Regions from separate parts of the Alkaliphilus metalliredigens QYMF genome, predicted to be linked through region 1. Evidence: riboswitches for the same ligand, from Rfam matches in the RefSeq annotation. Region 1 holds a riboswitch; each other region holds the start of a gene.

Region 1 (6,448 bases):
ATCTTTTTTGTATAAAAAGAAAGTCTACATCTCAATTCTTAAACTTGGCATCAATATTGCATATATAAGTTGTAATGAATTTTGTAATGGACATCGTAGTGAGAGGAGAATGAAAATGGTACAGTTATTTAGCATAGGAGGATTTAATATTCACCTATTTGGGATTACAATTGCAATTGGAATGATAGCGGGAATGTCAGTGATGTTAAGAGAGGGGAAACGCAAGGGACTCAATCAAGATAAGATAATGGATCTAGGTTTATACACAATTATTGCCGGGGTAATCGGGGCTCGACTCAACTATATACTAGCCTTTAATTTTTCCTATTATTTAGAGCATCCTAGGGCAATCTTTATGCTTCAAGAGGGCGGTCTTTCAATACAAGGCGCTTTAATCGGTGGAGCTCTATTTGCTTTTTGGTATATGAAAAAGCATAAGATCCCTATGTGGCAGACAGCCGATGCATTTGCACCGGCAATTATTCTAGGGCAAGCAATCGGTAGAGTCGGTTGTGACGTATTTGGAATTCCTATGTCAAGAGCATGGTTTTGGGGTGTGGAAGTAGGGGCACAATTATTACATCCAGCTCAAATCTATGAAGCAATTTTAAATTATATTTTATTCCTTGTACTCTGGAATAAACGGAAAAGCATTAAGTACGATGGACAGATTTTCATGATGTATCTAATTGGTTTTTCAATTAACCGCTTTGTGATTGAGTTCTTTAGAACAAATCCAATGGTTGCAGGGCCAATATCAATTGCACATGTCTACAGTGTTTTAATCATTATGGCAACATTGGTAGTGATGAACTGGCTAAAGAAAAAGCAACAAAAGACACAATCAACTGTGGAAAATCCTACAGTGCATGATGGAAAAATAGAATGGACTGCTAATTTCATTATTGGGGCGGCTATGATTGTTTCAGTGATGTTTTACTATTGGATTCATTCTCTTTAAGAGTTGAGAAATTTATCTGGGATAGCCTATGTAAATGTAAGGAGGCGCTTAACAAATGAAGAATATTGTACGGATTCTACTGACAATTTTGCTGTTAGTGACAATGGGTGGGGCCTTTGTATTTGCTGCAGAATTGGATGAAGAGCCAATTATTGAAAGAGCAAAAATTTTAGAGGTAGAAGAAGTAGAGGAAGGTTATAAAGAAGAAGTGGATTTTTTCGATAGTACAATTGTGAAGTTAGAAATATTATCTGGAGACTATAAGGGACAAGAGTTTGAAATTCTTCATAGTTTGTCTGGTAATTTAGCCTATGATATTGATGTCAGTCCTGGTGATCGTGTATTAATTACGATTGAAGAACTTGATGGAGAAGTAGCAGTATACATTTCCGAATATGCAAGGGATACCTATATTTATATTGTATTGGCTATCTTTGTAGTGTTATTACTTTTACTTGGAGGTTTCAAAGGGCTGAAAACAATTATCACTTTAATACTAACCATTGGACTAATTATGAAAGTATTACTTCCGGGGTTACTGGCAGGATATAGTCCAATATTATTGAGCATTGGCATATCAATAGTGGTAACAATATTTACGATTTTAGTTGTTGGAGGAAATAATAAAAAAAGCTATGCTGCTATTATAGGGGTGCTGGGAGGCGTCTTTGTGGCTGGGCTCATCGCTTATTTCGTAGGAACAAAGGTCAGATTAACAGGCTTATCCTCTCAAGAGGCCATGATGCTAATGTATATTCCACAGGGAATTGAATTTGATTATAGTGGGCTATTATTTGCTGGGATTATTATGGGAGCCTTGGGAGCAGTAATGGATGTAGGAATGACGATTGCATCTTCAATGGAAGAAATTAGATTGGCTAATCCAAATATGACAACGCAAAAACTGATTGTGGCAGGGATGAATGTAGGAAAAGATGTTATGGGAACCATGGCTAATACGTTGATATTGGCTTATACAGGTAGCATGATCCCACTACTACTATTGTTTACGGCCTATGAAGATCCCTTTACACGAATCATCAATCTAGATTTAATTGCAACAGAAGTGATTAGAGCTTTAGCTGGAAGTATCGGATTGATTCTATGCATCCCATTGACGGCCTTAGTGGCGGGATTATTAAGAGAGAAGTTTGGTGATGATAAAGTAAAAGAAGAAGCAAAATAGTGTGAGATTTCCTACACTATTTTGTTTTAAATCATGTGGACATTAAAGAGCAATGTTAATTGGAGGAGATACTGTGAAAAATGAAGTAATCAAGTGTCCTAATTGTCACGACACTACCATCGGAAAAATATCCAAGGCTACTTATTTTTGTAGCAATTGTTGTTCGGAAATTGTTTATAGAAAAGATGAAGTCTATGTATATAAGCATAATGAAGATGGAAGGATGATTGATAATTTAAAACTCAGAGGATTTGAATATTGAAATTTTAACAGTGAATTTTAAAAGGAGTGAAACATATGGAAAAAATTGGTGTAGTTAAGGAGGTAGGAGAAGGTATTGCAACCATAGAGATTCAAAGAGTAAGCGCCTGTGGAGAGAGTTGTGCTTCCTGTAAAGGAGGATGTACGCCTACCGCAACCTATGTAAAAGCTACCAATGAAGTAGGAGCTCAAGTGGGGCAGTATGTAAAGCTGAACATGGAAAACAAAAAAGTGTTAAAGGCTGCCTTTTTAGTCTATATGGTACCTTTAATTGGCATGATTTTCGGTATTGGACTGGGAATTTGGATTGGAGAGCTTCTATCCTACGAAGGCATGGAGGAATTAATTGGAATCGGAGTGGGTTTTATATTTTTAATACTAGCTTATTTTGGAATTAATCGAATTGATAAAAGGATTAGAGATAAAAATGAGATGCGCATTGAAATTACAAGTGTTATTTATTAATGAATGATTTTCGAAGTGAAAAAGATAAAGGAAAATTTCTTATGTGAGAATAAGAATTATCCTTTATCTTTATTTACAGGACATTTAAGAAATAGTGGGGGGAAGGGGTCTAACCTTGGAGAACTCTACTGGGCAAGAGATTAAGTAATTGATTGCAAATATTGTGAAAAAGAAGGAGTATTATGTAGGAAATGATTGTAGCATGTAATGATTTGTGATATTATGTTATATAAATATAGGCAAATAGTCCTGATTAAATTGAGTATACATACTTAAAAGTAGTAATGGTACTTGAAAATATATAATTGTATATTAGTAAAGGCAAAACCATTGAAAGATGGTGACGCAAAGCCACGAGTCTAAGTCGTTATACGATATGATAGTCGGGTTGCCAATTGAGTTTATATTTGATAAAAAGTCGGCAACCACAGGTTTGCCGATTTTATTTTTTGTAATGATAGAGTAGTAATGGTGACTATATAACGTAAGGCTTTTCATCAAATATGAAAAGGGGGATAACAAATGGCTACATTAGGGATGGGGATACTAGAAAAAATAAAGGGTAGTGGCAACTTAAAGGAGTTAAAGCAGGGATATCACCAATGGGTTGTGGATTTTCCAATAGCCTCTGCTGTTTGTGATGTCAAGGGCTTGATTATAGAAGCAAATGAGTCCTTCTGTCATCTATTAGAAGACATAGCGCCTAATGTGCAAGGTAAAACTATATTTGAATTCTTAAAACCAGAGGAAACCGATGTAGAATTCACATATGTAGAAGAATTACATAAAGGAGAGTCAATAACCATTAAGTCAGACTTATTCACCCAAACCAAGGGAATAAGGAATATAGAGATGACCATCTTACCGGTTCTGAGAAAACAAACATTAATTGGAATGCATATAGTCATTTTAGATCTCACAAAAGGAATGAAACTAGAAAAGAGCTTAAATCAGTTAAGGGAAAACGTCTTCTATGGACAAAAACTTTTAAGTATTGGGAGTTGGACCTATGATTTTCAAAGTGAAGAGCTTTTCGGATCTCAAGAAGTCTATGATATTTTTCAACGCACAACAGAAGAATTTGATAATAAAATAGAGAGCGTCTATACATTTATACACCCTGAAGATCAGCAGGTGGTAAGAAAATCAATGGAGAAAGCCCTAAGGGGAAATGACCATGATCAGGAATATCGGATTATGGTCCCAGGTGGAAAAGAAAAATATATCCACTCAAGGGCTGAAGTTTTATTTGATGACATGAATAGGCCCATTAAAATGATAGGCACTATACAGGACATTACAGGTCGAAAATTGATAGAAAATGATTTGAAAAGAATTGGTAAAGACTTAAATCATGCACAAAAAGTTGCTGGAGTAGGAAGCTATCGTTATGATTTAGGAAACGAGGAACTCTCTTGGTCAGAGGAGGTTTATCGGATATTTGGCGTTGACCCCCAAAAATTTACGAAGCGGTTCGAAAATATTATAACCTTGATTCATCCTGAAGACCAAGACACGGTTCAAAATTCAACAGCAGGATGCTTAAAGGGGAAGGCCTATGAAATTGAATATCGCATTATTGGTCTGGACGGATCAGAAAAATGTGTCATTAGTAAGGGGGAGCCTATATTTGATGATGACCAGGTCGTAATTGGGATATTAGGAACGATACAAGATATCACAGAGAATAAGTTATTGAAGACTCAATTGGAAAAAAGTTATAAGAATCTTGCAGAGGCCCAACGGTTGGCAAAAATGGGAAGTTGGGAAATGGATGTAATTAGGAATAAGAACACTTGGTCGGAAGAGTACTACCACATTTATGGGATTACAAATAAGGAGTATGATGGAAGCTATGAAGCATTTTTAAATTTTGTGCATCCAGAGGATCGGGAATTAATCGAAGATATCTTGGCGCATCCACCTCAGGTACAACCATTTGATATGGAATTTCGCATTATTAGACCTGATGGTTCTGTAAGACATATCTATCAGGTAGTAGAAATGACATTTGATCTAGAAGGTCATCTCACATATAGAAGAGGAATCATCCAAGATATTACTGAAAGGAAAGCACTTGTAAAGAAAATGCAAGGGATACAAGAAAATATAAATCATATTCAAAAACGATTTCAAGTGTTAATACGGGACTCCAGTGATGTTTTTGAAATCGTCAGCCCCGATGGAACCATTGAATACATTAGTCCAGCTGTAGAAAAAATCCTTGGCTATCAACCTAAAGAGATGGAAGGCCGAAATCTAATGGAATTTGCTTGGGAAATAGAAAAACCTAAACTTGAAAAGATGTTCAAGGTAGCTCTAAGTGAACCAAATAAGAATATCAAAAGAGAGATTAGTGCAGAAACTAAGCTTGGAAAAAGAATTTATGTGGAACTGACTATGAACAATCAATTGGAGGAACCCTCCATAAAAGGCATCGTATTAAATTGGAGAGATGTGACTGAACGGGTAGAAGCTCAAAAGAAAATGAACCATATTGCCACACACGATCAAATGACTCAGCTTCCCAACCGTTTACACTTTGAAAAGAAAATAGAATATCAATGCCAAGAGGCCAAGGAAAAAGGGACTACCTTTGCTGTGATGATGTTGGATATAGATGATTTTAAATACATTAACGATGCCCTAGGAATGGGTTTTGGAGATCAGCTGATTACTCAGGCTGCTAGGCGACTGAAGGACTTTTTAGGAGAGACAAGATGCATTTGTCGTTACTCTGGGGACCAGTTCGGTATTCTTATTTATAATTTAAAGGATATAGAGGCATATAAAAACATTGCAATGAAGATCATTGATTTATTTTCTAGCTCCTTTAAGATCGACCCATATGAAATTTATATTACAATGAGTGTAGGAGTGGCAATTTATCCTGATGATGGACAAGAGACTCAGTCCCTTATAAAACATGGGAATATTGCATTATTTCGGGCCAAGGAAGCTGGTAAGAACAGATACGAAATGTATTCTCCTAAGATGGATGTAAAAAATTATAAAGCCTTTACTCTGAAAAATGACCTTAGAAGGGCTATAAAAAATAATGAATTTAAGGTGTATTATCAACCTCAAGTCAACTTACAAACCAGTGAAATCATAGGTGCAGAAGCATTAATTAGATGGGAACATCCCACTTGGGGGCTGGTCTCTCCTAAGGAGTTTATATCTTTGGCAGAAGAAACTGGTTTTATCATTACCCTAGGAAACTGGATATTGAGGCAGGTGTGTGAGACCTATCAAAAGTGGTTGAAGGATGGCTTGCCAGCTATAAAGGTGTCAGTTAATTATTCTGGGATTCAATTTTTCCAAAAAGATATTGTGGAAAACATAAAAAATACAATTCATGAGTTTCAGCTGGATCCTCATTTTCTAGTTATGGAAATTACAGAAACTGTGTTAATGAATCAATCCCAGCAAGTTAGCGCAGATATCCAGAGTCTACAAGAACTTGGAATTAAGGTGGCAATTGATGATTTTGGAGCAGGTTTTTCCTCTTTGACATATTTAAATTCATTTAATGTAGATATTTTAAAAATAGATCGTTTTTTTATCAAGGGTAT
Region 2 (6,448 bases), 1.8 Mb from region 1:
TGTCTGTTTTCTTCAAGTTTTAAGTACTGTATGGCATCCTTCAAGAGCCCTGCGCTAAACAATTTCCTTTCAATACAGTAGCTTAATGCCCTTTGAACAATTGATTTGTCTTGGTTTTTTACTGTATTCATTATTAGGGCAAATTGATCTTTAAAGTGTCTTGGCTTCTCTATTTTTAATACATCAACAAATTCATTAGCCTTTTCAGTATGGTCTAAGCTTTTTAACACTTTGTTGTAGATTTCATGACTTGTACAGTGTTTACTCTCATTCCTATCATAGTGCTCTATTTTCACTAATTTTCCTTTATCCTGACTGATTTTATGTTCAATAATTAACTGTTCTGTATCTTGGTTCTTAATTTCCATGGTATCTTTCTTAATAATTAATTTAACCTCTTTCCCTGGAGAATAGGTTCCCGTAGGGACTTGGTATCTATTTTGCTTGTAAAAAACTGTATTGTTTTTTCTAACGAGATAGGTTAAACTATTTGTATTAGTTGTGTTTACAAATAGAGTGGGTATTGGCTTTAAGTGTTCCTTTTCCAGGGCAAACACTTCTGCCGGTACCTTCTTTGTTGTTTCATGGACTTTTTTATTACCTCTTCTTTCTAACCATTTCAGCGAATCATCATTAAATGAGTCAATATCTACAAATGTTCTATTCTTTGCAAAATTATACTTGGCATATTTCACTACGGCTTCAATTTTCCCTTTACTCTGTGGGTCATAACCCCTGCAAAGGTACACTTTAAACTTAAGGGAATTAATATAGTTTTGAAATCCTTCTGTGTATATGATATCTCCATGATTTTCTGATACCACTAGGACTCTGTCCTGGTCATAAACAACCTCCTTAGGCATTCCTCCAAAATATTCAAAGGCTTTATTATGGGCCTCAATGAATGTCTGGGTAGTAAAGGGCTTGTCTATCCAATAGATGTATTTATGTCTGGAATGGGATAAAACCATACCAAAGCAATATACTTTGATTCTTGTTTTGTCAGGTTTATCTAGCCATATTTGGCCCAGGTCAACCTGTGCTTGATATCCCATAGGAAGCTCATCCACCTCCTCAAATTGCCTTGCTGAAACTACTTTAGGGAGCTTATGTTCTTCCCTTAAGTGATTGACATATAGTCGTAAAGTTCTATCCTTAAAGTCCAGCACATGATATTTTTCCTCTAGCCAATCATATATTTGAGCACTTGATAAATCCCTATGTTCTCTAATCCATGCTAAGACTTCGTCCTTATATTTGTCCACCTTCCTTTCTCTAGATTCAGTTCTTTGTCTTAAGCTTGCAAATTCATCTGGTGTCATATCCCAATATTTATGTACTGTTTTATAGTCGATCTCCAGCCTCCTTGCTACCTGTGATTTATTCAGTCCTTTGGACTTGTATCCTTGGATTTCAGCAAACATATTCCACTCCTTCAATTTCATTCCTCCTCTGGTGTCACTAGCTAACTAATTCTACCAGAAGGGATATTATTATTGTAGTAAATTGGAAATTATTCTCCGTTTTTGTTTGCCAAAATCTCTCCCTTTTATTTTACCAGTTACATCTAGCTGCTTCTATGGCTGCATTTAATGCCAATAGGTTTGTTTGTGCTGCAATATCTTTAATCATCTGACTAGCGCTGTCTATTTTTTCTGCACTTTCATTTGTATTGACAATAATCTCATGTACTTTCTTTGCCGATTGATTCGTCGTATTGCTCTTTTTCACCAACTCTTTTAATATTTCTAGTCCGTCATCCTTTAATTTAATAACTTCATTTGCAGAAGTATTTAAATTTCTGATAAATTGCTGATCTTTTTCAATTAAGTCACCTAATTCGTTAATATGCTCTACGCCCTTTTCTGTATCCTTTGCTTGGTCGTTAGCGCCTTTAGCAATTTCCTCAATAGTTCTAGCTACTTCATCGGCTGCTGTAGCTGACTGTTGACTAGAGGCTGTTAACTCTTCAGAGGAGGCCGCTACCTGTTGAGAAGTGTCTGAGATTTGCCTGATAAACACCCTGAGGTTGTCCGTAATAGTCTGAAATGCAGTTGCTAAGGAACCAATCTCATCTTTTCTTTTCATCAATACTTCTGGCATATCTTCTGTAATATCCAAATCAGCTATTCTCTCCGAATATCTTATAGTTGAAATGATTGGTTTTACAATTGAATTTCCTATTAGATAACAAAGAGCGATACTGATGGCTAAAATAATAACAGCAGTTAAAGTAATACTTCTTTGGAGTCTTGGAATAGCACCTAATACTTCCTCTTCATTTGCAGTAATGGCCATGATCCAATCCGTACCTTCAATAGGTGCGTATCCCGAATAAAGATCATTTCCTTCAAACTGATAGCTACTGACACCAGTTTGTTCTTCAATCATTGTTTCAAATAATCCTGCCATGGACTGTAAGGTGGGAGCATGCTGCACTTCTTCAATTGGATTCCATTGATTGATTACCCTATCTCTGTCTGGATAGGCTATGACTGTACCTTCTCCATTGATCATGAAGGCATACCCCATGTCTCCAAAACCCATGTCATCAGAAATGGCATTTAAGAAGTTGGCATCTTTAATGCCCACAAGCCCCCCTATAACTTCATTGTTGGTATTATATATCGGAGCAGATAAAGCTACGACTACAGATCCATTGTCTGCTGGATTTATACTAACTGTGGGAGGCATCATGCCTCTACGACCAGCCATGGAGTCAGTAAAGTAGTCTCTCATATTTACGTCGATCCCAGTATCATCAGTCCTGAAAGAATCTGTAAAATGAAGAAATCCATCTTGACCAACAATGCCTATCCTAATATAATCTTCTCGCTGTTGGACTATTACTTCTAGAAAAGTTAATTTTTCTTCTAAAGAAGCCTCTTCACTACTTATCAAATCTCTAGTCGAAAGTCCTTCAATATATACATAGTGAGTATCAATTCTAGCGTTTATCATCCGGCTCCCTTCTTCTGCTAATAATCCCAGAGCTTTGTCTACTTCTTGTGTAACTGCATCTCCAGCTGTAGTTAAAGAAACAATGGCAAAACTTCCAGATACAAATAAAATTAATACAGAAAAATAGACAATCAATTTTGTTTTAATACTTTTCACTTAATAACCCCCCCATATTTTATTTTAAATAAAATTCCTTACTTTACTCTTATTTAACCACATAAAAAGACACCCACTTTTTATGTAAAAACCCAGGTGCCTGCATAAACAAATCCCCACAAATCATACTTGTTCTATGATTTCTAGTTTTATTTTGGCAACCTGGCAATCATAGGAATAAAGATCCCCTTAGATCCATAGCTTTGCGTCCTTATTTTTCAATAAGTTTGCCTTTATCAAGTTTATTGTGTCGCCTTCCCTTAACCACTACTCCTCCATTAGGAATTAATAGCCATTCAAACTCTTCTAAGAGTTGTCATTCAGATCTGCTTTAGTTCGACAAATTTCCACTAATTTCTCACTTCTATATTTTAACACATAATAACATAAATAGGGTAAATATTTAGAATTTATAAAAAACAATCAATTATATGGAGTACCTTTATTAGAAAATCCCATAAGTAGAAAGCCTTTAGACTCACAAATAAAGGCTTTGATTATCAAGCTATGCCGATTTGATCTGGAGATCATGATGTGTTTTCATAAAAAGTGCTACAATAATAGATAATGATTCAACGCTTCTAGTACTTCCTTTGCCTTTCCTATGATGGTTAAATCAAAGGCATAGTCAGTACTCCTCTCTTCATTATTGATAAAAACTTTCTTTCCTTTTGTTAGCATCGGAAGATGATTCACAGGATACACTTCTAAACTTGTTCCAATTACAATCAGAAGGTCACACTTCTGAATATCCCGCAAGGCAGAATCCCAGGCTTTAGGTGGTAGGGTCTCGCCAAATAGGATCACGCTAGGTCTTAGGCCTTTATCACCACAGGATCCACAAGTCTCTACCGCCAAGAAACGCTCTAAACTCGCCTCATGATTACAGTTGTTACATCGAATTTTTCTGATGTTTCCATGAAGTTCATATACATTTTGACTTCCAGCCATTACATGTAACCCTGCCACATTTTGTGTGGCAATGCTTCTGATCATTCCCTTTTTTTCTAAATCCGATAAAATATAGTGTCCTTTATGAGGTTGAATGCCAACTAAAAGTCTTAATCGCATGTCATAGAACTCATGAAATAATGAATAGTTTTCATAAAATGTATCGATGTTTGCCACGGTTCTTGGATCGATACTCCGCCACCATCCCTTTTCACTTCTAAAGTCAGGAATATTGCTTTCCGTATCCATACCAGCTCCAGTCAGGATCACTGTGTCCTTAGATTTTTTAATTAAGGAAGCCAGCTTGATGACTCCATCCTTCATCCTTTCACCATTGAATACACTACTCATTTAAATTCCTCCTAGTACTTTTTTCCTATTTATATATCTTCTATGATTTCTACATTTTCCCTTTATATATCTGAATATTATCACATTAATTTTTACCGATATTTTTTCATCTTCCATCTACCTTTTATGTTTCTTTACCCATAGTAACGATCTATTCATAATATACCCAACCCGCTATAAATATACGAAATTTATTAAATTTTATTTTTATCCATTAATTAAAAAACAATAACCTTCAATCATTTTGATAAACATACAGAATATTGGTTTTTGTGAATATACTCAGTCTAAAGAACTGGCAAACAGAAATAGGACCCTCCATGAATTCATTACTCAAATTTTAAACTCCGAATCAAAAAAGCTGAAATTTAAATTCCAGCTTTTTTGATTTGACTTTCAATATCTAAGTTCCTGGTATGTATTAAGTTACTTAGAGCTGAATTTTCAGGATATGCTCCTTCCAAATCACCAAAATCAAAATCTCAATGTTGCTTTAAGTCTATTTGGATAGATGAATAGTTCAAGTGCATTTTTAATATCACTTATGATTATGTTTGCACTATTCATTGCCTTCATGGAACATCCTTCTTCTCCTATAATACATATTCCAATTCTTGATTCCTCAAGCATCCATGCATCATTATTGCCATTTCCTATTGAAGCCGTAACCCTTGAACTCAGTTTTTGAATGAGCCCTAGCTTTGCTTCTCTTTCATCCTTTGTTTCAATCCCAATAATTGTTATTGGAAGTCCCTTCATTTCAAATTCAACACTTCCAAATGTGTCTGCAGTTATGACATATAAATCAACCAAATGTGAAAGATCCTCTATCAATTCTGGAACACCAGGGATTAGAATACCATCTTTAGCTAAGGTACCGTTATAATCTAAAACTAAATTTTTAATTTCAATTTTACCATGTCCAGGTATATCAACACTTATCATAGGATTTCTTAATCTCTACAATCATCATGATGTTGATGTTCATGACACACAGAGCCTGTCGACTTCAGTTGGCCTTGTAAATAGAGTTCCACTGCATTTTTCGCTTCTCCCTTTGCACCAACAATCACTTCAATTCCTTTTTCATTAAATATGTCAACAGCACCACCGCCCATCCCACCAGAAATGATGACGTTAACACCAAGATCATTTAAGAAATTTGGCAAAAATCCCGGTTTATGACCTGGATTTGCTACAGTTTCACTCTTAACAATCTTACTATTCTCTGCAATGTAAATATTAAAGTTCTCACAATGACCAAAATGCCCCGTTACCTTGTTTTGTTCACTTGCAACTGCAATTTTCATATTCATTTCCTCCTCGTTTATAAGTTCGTTAACTTTATTTAGAAAGCAATTCCATTGTTCTTTTATAAACCACTCTTGTTGCAAAACCTGAAGTACTATCACTGTCTATAATGCTGTTCCCCTTATTAATAGCTTCTACTGCTTCTAGGTCAAATGGCACTCTCCCAACAAAGGGCAAATTATTTTTTTTGCAAAATGCCTCTATACTTTCAGCAATTTCTATATTGGTATCAAATTTGTTTGTACAAACAGCAATTCTTGCTTGAAACTTCCTAGCCGTTTCAATAATACGTTCCATGTCCCTTATTCCAGAAATGGATGGCTCTGCAACAATTAATACCATATCAACACCACTGAGGGACGCAATCACTGGACAACCTATTCCTGGGGAGCCGTCTATGATGGCGAACTCAGCATCCTCAGCAGCAGACTTCATGCTTTTTTTAACTTCCGTAACCAACATCCCAGAGGTACCACTGCCCATTTTTAGTTGGGCCCTCGAAAAGACAACATCTTCTTTGTATAGCATTAAATCTCCTGCTTTTTCAGGCTTTAAAGATACTGCCCCTACAGGACAAAGTTCTTCACAAACACCACAACCTTCACAAACAAATGGGTCTACATGATAGCCATCATCGAAATTGATTGCATCAAAGCGACAATTCTCTCTACAAAGATCACACTGAACACATATTTGAGAATTAATTTCTGCCTTTGGC
Region 3 (6,448 bases), 250 kb from region 1:
ATATCTAAGTCTACTGCATGCTTTTGTAGGGCTTCTCTAGTAATTATTCCTTTATGATACAGTTCCATTAATGAAGCATCCATTGTCTTCATTCCTAGCTTTGATTTTGTCTGAATCACAGTTTGCATCTGGTGGGTTTTTCCTTCTCGAATTAAGTTTCTTATGGCAGGATTGCTAACCATGACTTCAAAAGCTGCAACTCTTCCAGATTCATCTGCTTTTGGTAGGAGCTGTTGGGAAATCACCCCTTCCATTACAGATGACAGTTGCACTTTAATCTGCTGCTGTTGATGGGGAGGAAATACGTCGATGATTCTGTCTATTGTTTTAGCAGCACCGATTGTATGTAAAGTGGATAATACTAAATGTCCAGTTTCCGCAGCGGTAATGGCAATGGCAATGGTCTCTAAATCCCTCATCTCTCCCACTAAAACAACGTCTGGATCTTGCCTTAGTGCTGCTCTTAATGCATTAGAAAAGCTGTAAGAGTCATTTCCTATTTCTCTTTGATTGACAATACTCTTGTTATGCTTATGTAAATACTCAATGGGGTCTTCAAGGGTTAAAATATGTTCACTTCTATTTTCATTCATATAGTTAATCATCGCTGCCAAGGTCGTGGACTTTCCACTACCTGTTGGACCTGTCACTAATATCAGTCCTCGTTTTTTCTTCGACAGTTCCGTTATTATCGGAGGTAGATCCAGTTCCTCCATTGTTGGTATTATCAAAGACACAACACGAAGTGCCATAGAATAGCTTCCTCTTTGTTTATATGCATTGACTCTAAACCTACCTAAACCTGGATTTGAATATGAAAAATCAAGTTCACCTTTTTCATGAAAGAGGATTATCTGCTCTGGGCTCATCATCTTCTCTACGATTCTTTTAGTATCTTCTGGCATCAGTTTAACTTCTCCCATTTTAACTAATTTGCCATTGATTCTAACAATAGGTGGCGAAGCTACTGTAATATGTAGATCTGAAGCTTTTGCTTCTACTGTTTTAGTTAATAGCTCTAATATATCCAAGATTGTTCACCTCATTTAAAATTTGTATTTTTCTATATGTCGATGCCATAGGTTATTTTTAATAACTCATCAATGGTAGTTGTCCCATTGATGACAAGCAATTTACAGGACTCATGAAGTGTTTGCATACCATTTTTTATGGCGTTATCCTTAATGACATCAATGTCAGCCCTATGATTGATTAAATTGCGAATTTCTCTATTCACTGCCATAACCTCATGGATGGCAGTTCTTCCTGAGTAGCCTGTATTTCCACAGGAGTTGCACCCCTTCCCTTTAAATAAATTTAGAGGTTCATTTATACCTAGTAACTTTTTATCCTTGTCAGTAGCTTCATACTGTATTTTACAATGTGGGCAAATTTTCTTTATCAATCGTTGAGCAATTATTCCTACAACAGCAGATGAAACCATGTAGGGTTCAATTCCCATATCAATTAATCTAGAAATGGAGCTTGCCGTATCATTGGTATGTAAAGTACTTAAAACCAAATGCCCTGTAATCGCAGCTCTAGTAGCAATTTGTGCAGTTTCAGCATCTCTTATTTCACCTACCAATACAATGTCAGGGTCCTGTCTCAGTATTGAGCGAAGGCCTGTTACAAATGTTAAACCTGCCTTTATATTTACCTGAACTTGATTAATGCCATCAAGTCTGTACTCCACAGGATCTTCTACAGTAATGATATTTTTATTTATTTGGTTCAGATCCTTTAATACCGTATAGAGGGTTGTGGTTTTGCCACTTCCAGTTGGCCCTGTCACTAGAATAATCCCCTCTGGGCTTTTAATAATTCTATCAAATAATTCCAGGTTTCTTTCAGTAAAACCTAGCTGTTCTTTTGTTACGATAATATTGTTTCTATCTAATATTCTGATCACTACCTTTTCTCCATATACAGTTGGTAGCACTGATATTCTCATGTCTATCGTTCTATTTTCAATAATAGTCTCTACTCTGCCATCCTGAGGAATTCTTTTTTCTGATATGTCTAATTTACCTATGATTTTTATTCTTGTGATAATTGCCGAGTGTGTAGATTTTGCAGGAGACATAATCTCCTTTAGTTCTCCATCAATCCGAACACGAATTCTTACTCTTTCCTCAAATGGCTCAATATGAACATCACTGGCTCCTAGTTTCACCGCTTGGCTAATAACTTGATTAACGAGTCTTACCATGGGTGCATTATTAACATCCTCCATTAACTGACTATCAGACTCATCTATATCTTCTAACTCATGTTGCGTTTTAAACTCTTCAACGGCTTTATCCGCATACTCCTTACCATCATAATATTTATTGACAGCATTTAATATCTCCTTTTTCGTAGCAATGACTACTTCAATGTCAATTCCCGTAATGATCTTCACGTCATCTATAGCAATCAAGTTTAAAGGGTCTGCCATGGCAACCATAAGCTTACCTCTAGTCATACTGATTGGAATCAAATTATGTTTTCTAGCAATATTTTCATTAATCATCTTAACTGCCTTAGGATTAATATGATATTTATTTAAATCAATATGTGGTATGCCCAATTGAAATTCTAAAACCTCTAGAATCTGACTTTCTTTTAAAATCCCTTCATCAACGATAAGCTCTCCTAATTTTTTTCCCTTTATTTTTTGAAGCTTCAGTATCTCATTAAGTTGATCTTTTGTTATCAAACCTCCTTCAATCAGGATGTCCCCTAAACGCATATTTTTTTGCATCATTTTATTCTCCTCAGTTCATGAAATCGATTTATATTCAAAAAAATAGAGACTAACAATCTAATTGAATATTGTTAGTCGGTTACGCCACTACATCCCTGCAGTTTAAGGCGTCCATGTATACCTGCAGTTCATTTGCTCTACATTTTTCGCTTTAATGCTTCACTTGATCAAACTATTAACAATATCCAACACTTATTACTATTACACAGTTCTACATTATACAACGAAACCCTCTTTTCTACACGAAAAAAATCGGCAAAAAGTCCTATTGACCTAGCCAAGTATTTTTCGTACATTTTTAGTAAAAGCACTGATGCTTTTTCACTGAAAGCGGCGTAAATCAAACCTTATCTTGAACTATATCCAATATATTCCTCTTAAAATCAACATATTGCCTATACTTTATCACGACATATACCGTCAAAAGTTTCCCATATTCATATTTATTTATTTGTATACTGGTTTCACTGTCTAAGGCTGGGTATTAATTAACTAAAATTTCCATTATTTATTGACGGGGAAATATTTTAGGATACCGTCTCCTGTACTACACTATTTTTCTGTGTCAAAAACCCACAAGTTCTTTAAAACTCGTGGGTTTTTTCACTTAAAAAGTCGAATAAATTTGTTAACGATTGTGGGATCAAATTGGCTGCCAGAGCATCTTATAAGCTCTTGGATTGCTTCCTGGTGAGAAATGGCTTCTTTATACACCCTGGCATTTGTCATGACATCGTATACATCCACCACAGCAATAATACGAGAGAGCAGAGGGATTTCGTCACCCTTTAAGCCCTGGGGGTATCCTGCACCATCCCATCTTTCATGATGATATAAAATATACTTAGAGATATGGATTAATTCTGGAGATGTTTCTGCAATCCGATAGCCAATTTCACTATGTCTTTTCATTTGTTCCCATTCCTGTGACGTAAGTGGCCCTGGTTTTTGCAGTATAGCATCAGAAATAGCCATTTTTCCAATATCATGAAGTATGGCCAATAAACCCAATTCATTTATTTTATCATTATCAAGATTTAGACTTTTACCTAATACAATACTCAGTTCCTTCATGCGCTGGGCGTGTTCTTCTGTTTCATGACTACGCTCATATAATGACTTTTGCAAAGAATTGATAATATGACTTCTATTACTCTTGCTTTCCAGTAATTTATTTCGATACATTTGTTCTTCTGCTTCTTTCATCACATCTATCATGGGTTCGATCTCTTTATATTTAATACCATAGCCAAGTGCAATACTGATTTGTATGGGTGTATCCATTGATTCTTCACATAGATGATAGATTCTCTTACAGATCTTTTTAATCCCTTCTTTGTCTATATGAGGTAAGAGGATTGCAAATTCATCTCCTCCCCATCTACAGACAATATCTTCCTTACGACAGGCTTTTTTAAGGATCTGTGCAGTATTGGCTAAAAGTTGATCCCCTGATAGGTGGCCGAAAACATCATTTGTTAGTTTCAACCCATTGACATCACCAATGATGATGCCCAGGGGAAGCTGTCTCTTGGTGTCAAGACGTTTCAGTTCTTCTTCAAAAAAAGCGCGATTATATAGGCCCGTTAATTTATCATAATAGCTTAAGTACTTTATTTGGTCTTCAGCTTCTTTTCTGGCTCGAATATCTGTATAAATAGCATGATCCCCAGTCACTTGACCATCAATAATGATAGGGCCTCCCCTAATACAAACATCCACTAAGGTGCCATCCTTAGTTCTTCTCACGGTATCCACTTCTATTTTTTCATTTCGGGAAGCTAGGTCATTAATCACTTGAGCTTCTTCAAAATACTCTTGGCTGGTAATTAATTCATCGATGGTTTTTCCAATGCATTCATCGGATGTATAGCCAAATATATCTATAAAGGCCTTGTTGATTTTTTGGATCTTACAATTCATATCAAGATGTACGATCCCATCTGGAGAATACTTGAAAAGAGATTCCAGTATTTTTTGTTGTGTTGTAATCTGTTTTTTTGCTTCTTTTATAAATCTGACATCAGTATAAATGGCATAGCCTCCAACAGTTCTTTTGTTGATGACAATGGGTACGCCTTTAACAAAAACATGAATTGGATTTCCAGATCTATCAAATCGCACAGTCTCTCGAAATTGACAATCTCCCTTTTTCAAAGCCTCGTAGGTAAGATGCCCCTCTATTTTTTGGAAGGGATCAACAATGTCATTAATATGCTTGCCTTTAACCGCTTCTATTTTATAGCCAAATAACTGCATAAATTCTGTATTCACATCTATAATACGTTCTTTTTCATCAAAATGAACAATGGCATCTAATGAATTATTAAAGAGACATTCATAGGATTCTTTCATGGCTTCTTTCTCTTTTAGCTCTTCATAATTTGCACGCAATTCTTCTTCATTTGCAGCTAATTGATGTAGGGTCGCTTCTAGCTCTTCGTTTAATTCCTGAAGCATTTGTTCGTTTTCTTCAAGTCTTTTTTCTTTTTCCTTTAGGGATGTCACATCAGTGATAAAACCTTCAAGATACAATTCATTACCCTCTATATCCTTTATGATCTGCATATTTAATAGGGCATTTACAATACTCCCATCTTTACATTGATATTTTACTTCGTGGTTCGTCACCTTACCTGTTCGTCTTATCTGCTCCACTATTTCTGCACGATTATATTCTTTTGCAAGAAGCTGGGTATCTATACTTTCAATGGAAGAAATGACTTCCTCTGGTGAGTCATATTTGAATATGGTGGAGAGTGCTTTATTGGCATACGTAAACTTTCCGTCAAAGGTACTATGAAAAATACCGATTAGTGCATCATCAAATAGGGTCATATAAGTATTGGTATTGGTATTGGTATTGGTATTAGTATTTACATTTAACACCCTAAGCACCTCCGAGTTTAAAAGCAATTTTATGCCTTGCATTCTCTACTTCTATTCTATAACTATTTACCATAAAATTCTATCTTTTTCTTTTTTAATAACAATTCTCTCTGATTAATGATCGAATTTATCATTATTCGTCAATTTTTTCAACAAGTTATTTTTAAATAATATTTGGTGTAATTTTTCGCTTTATTTGATATCGATAAAACAAATTCACCATTACGTAAAAAAAAGCGCGATCCATTCTCTTGAAGAACCCTTTTTGCCATAGGGTTCTTTTTACGATGGATTTGTAAGAAAAAACCTCATTGTATAGCTCCCAATAGGCTGTAGTCAGCTCTTGGGGTGTCATGTTTTGTGGAATATGAACTGCTTCACTTCCATTATAGGAATATATGTCCTCTTTATAAATTCGCCCGGCAGACTTCATTTCATCAAAATATTTAGTTCCAGGGATGGGGGTCAGGATATAAAACCTAGGTACCACAATTTTATTGTCCTCAATAAATTGGGCTGTGGCGGCAATGGACCCTAGGGTATCTCCATCTGCCCCTACTACCATTTCCGTTGAGACATCGATGCCTGCCTCTTGAATGGTCTTAATGAGATGAGGATAATGGCTTGGATTGGCCCAGGATTTATCCATATCGTTCAGGCTTTCCTGGGTGATACTCTCTAGACCAAAGCTCAAGGCAATACAACCACTATCGGCCACAGCTTTCAGTAGCTCAAGATCCTCTCCAATGGTAATGGCGCATTGGGAAATCCACTTCATCTTAAGCTTTTTAATTTCACCACAAAGGGTCA

Evidence for each region. Region 1 has a riboswitch for cyclic di-GMP ahead of AMET_RS24445 (EAL domain-containing protein). Riboswitches for the same ligand answer to the same signal wherever they lie in the genome.
Region 2: it holds a riboswitch for cyclic di-GMP, as region 1 does, so the genes downstream of both, AMET_RS07250 (methyl-accepting chemotaxis protein) here and AMET_RS24445 (EAL domain-containing protein) in region 1, are expected to answer to the same signal.
Region 3: it holds a riboswitch for cyclic di-GMP, as region 1 does, so the genes downstream of both, AMET_RS17115 (GspE/PulE family protein) here and AMET_RS24445 (EAL domain-containing protein) in region 1, are expected to answer to the same signal.

Annotation. Positions count from the first base shown of each region.
Region 1 is NC_009633.1:3,303,606-3,310,053, reverse strand. It holds gene lgt (prolipoprotein diacylglyceryl transferase) at 116-961, shown strand; gene AMET_RS16010 (YibE/F family protein) at 1,017-2,147, shown strand; gene AMET_RS16005 (hypothetical protein) at 2,221-2,409, shown strand; gene AMET_RS16000 (SoxR reducing system RseC family protein) at 2,445-2,873, shown strand; cyclic di-GMP riboswitch class I at 3,184-3,269, shown strand; gene AMET_RS24445 (EAL domain-containing protein) at 3,396-6,448, shown strand, end outside.
Region 2 is NC_009633.1:1,525,165-1,531,612, reverse strand. It holds gene istA (IS21 family transposase) at 1-1,439, opposite strand, end outside; gene AMET_RS07250 (methyl-accepting chemotaxis protein) at 1,555-3,117, opposite strand; cyclic di-GMP riboswitch class I at 3,271-3,359, opposite strand; gene AMET_RS07245 (SIR2 family NAD-dependent protein deacylase) at 3,670-4,419, opposite strand; gene AMET_RS07240 (HAD family hydrolase) at 4,894-5,364, opposite strand; gene AMET_RS07235 (NifB/NifX family molybdenum-iron cluster-binding protein) at 5,373-5,729, opposite strand; gene AMET_RS07230 (ATP-binding protein) at 5,764-6,448, opposite strand, start outside.
Region 3 is NC_009633.1:3,557,832-3,564,279, forward strand. It holds gene AMET_RS17110 (type IV pilus twitching motility protein PilT) at 1-1,031, opposite strand, end outside; gene AMET_RS17115 (GspE/PulE family protein) at 1,064-2,749, opposite strand; cyclic di-GMP riboswitch class II at 2,814-2,896, opposite strand; gene AMET_RS17120 (PAS domain S-box protein) at 3,353-5,638, opposite strand; gene AMET_RS17125 (B12-binding domain-containing radical SAM protein) at 5,802-6,448, opposite strand, start outside.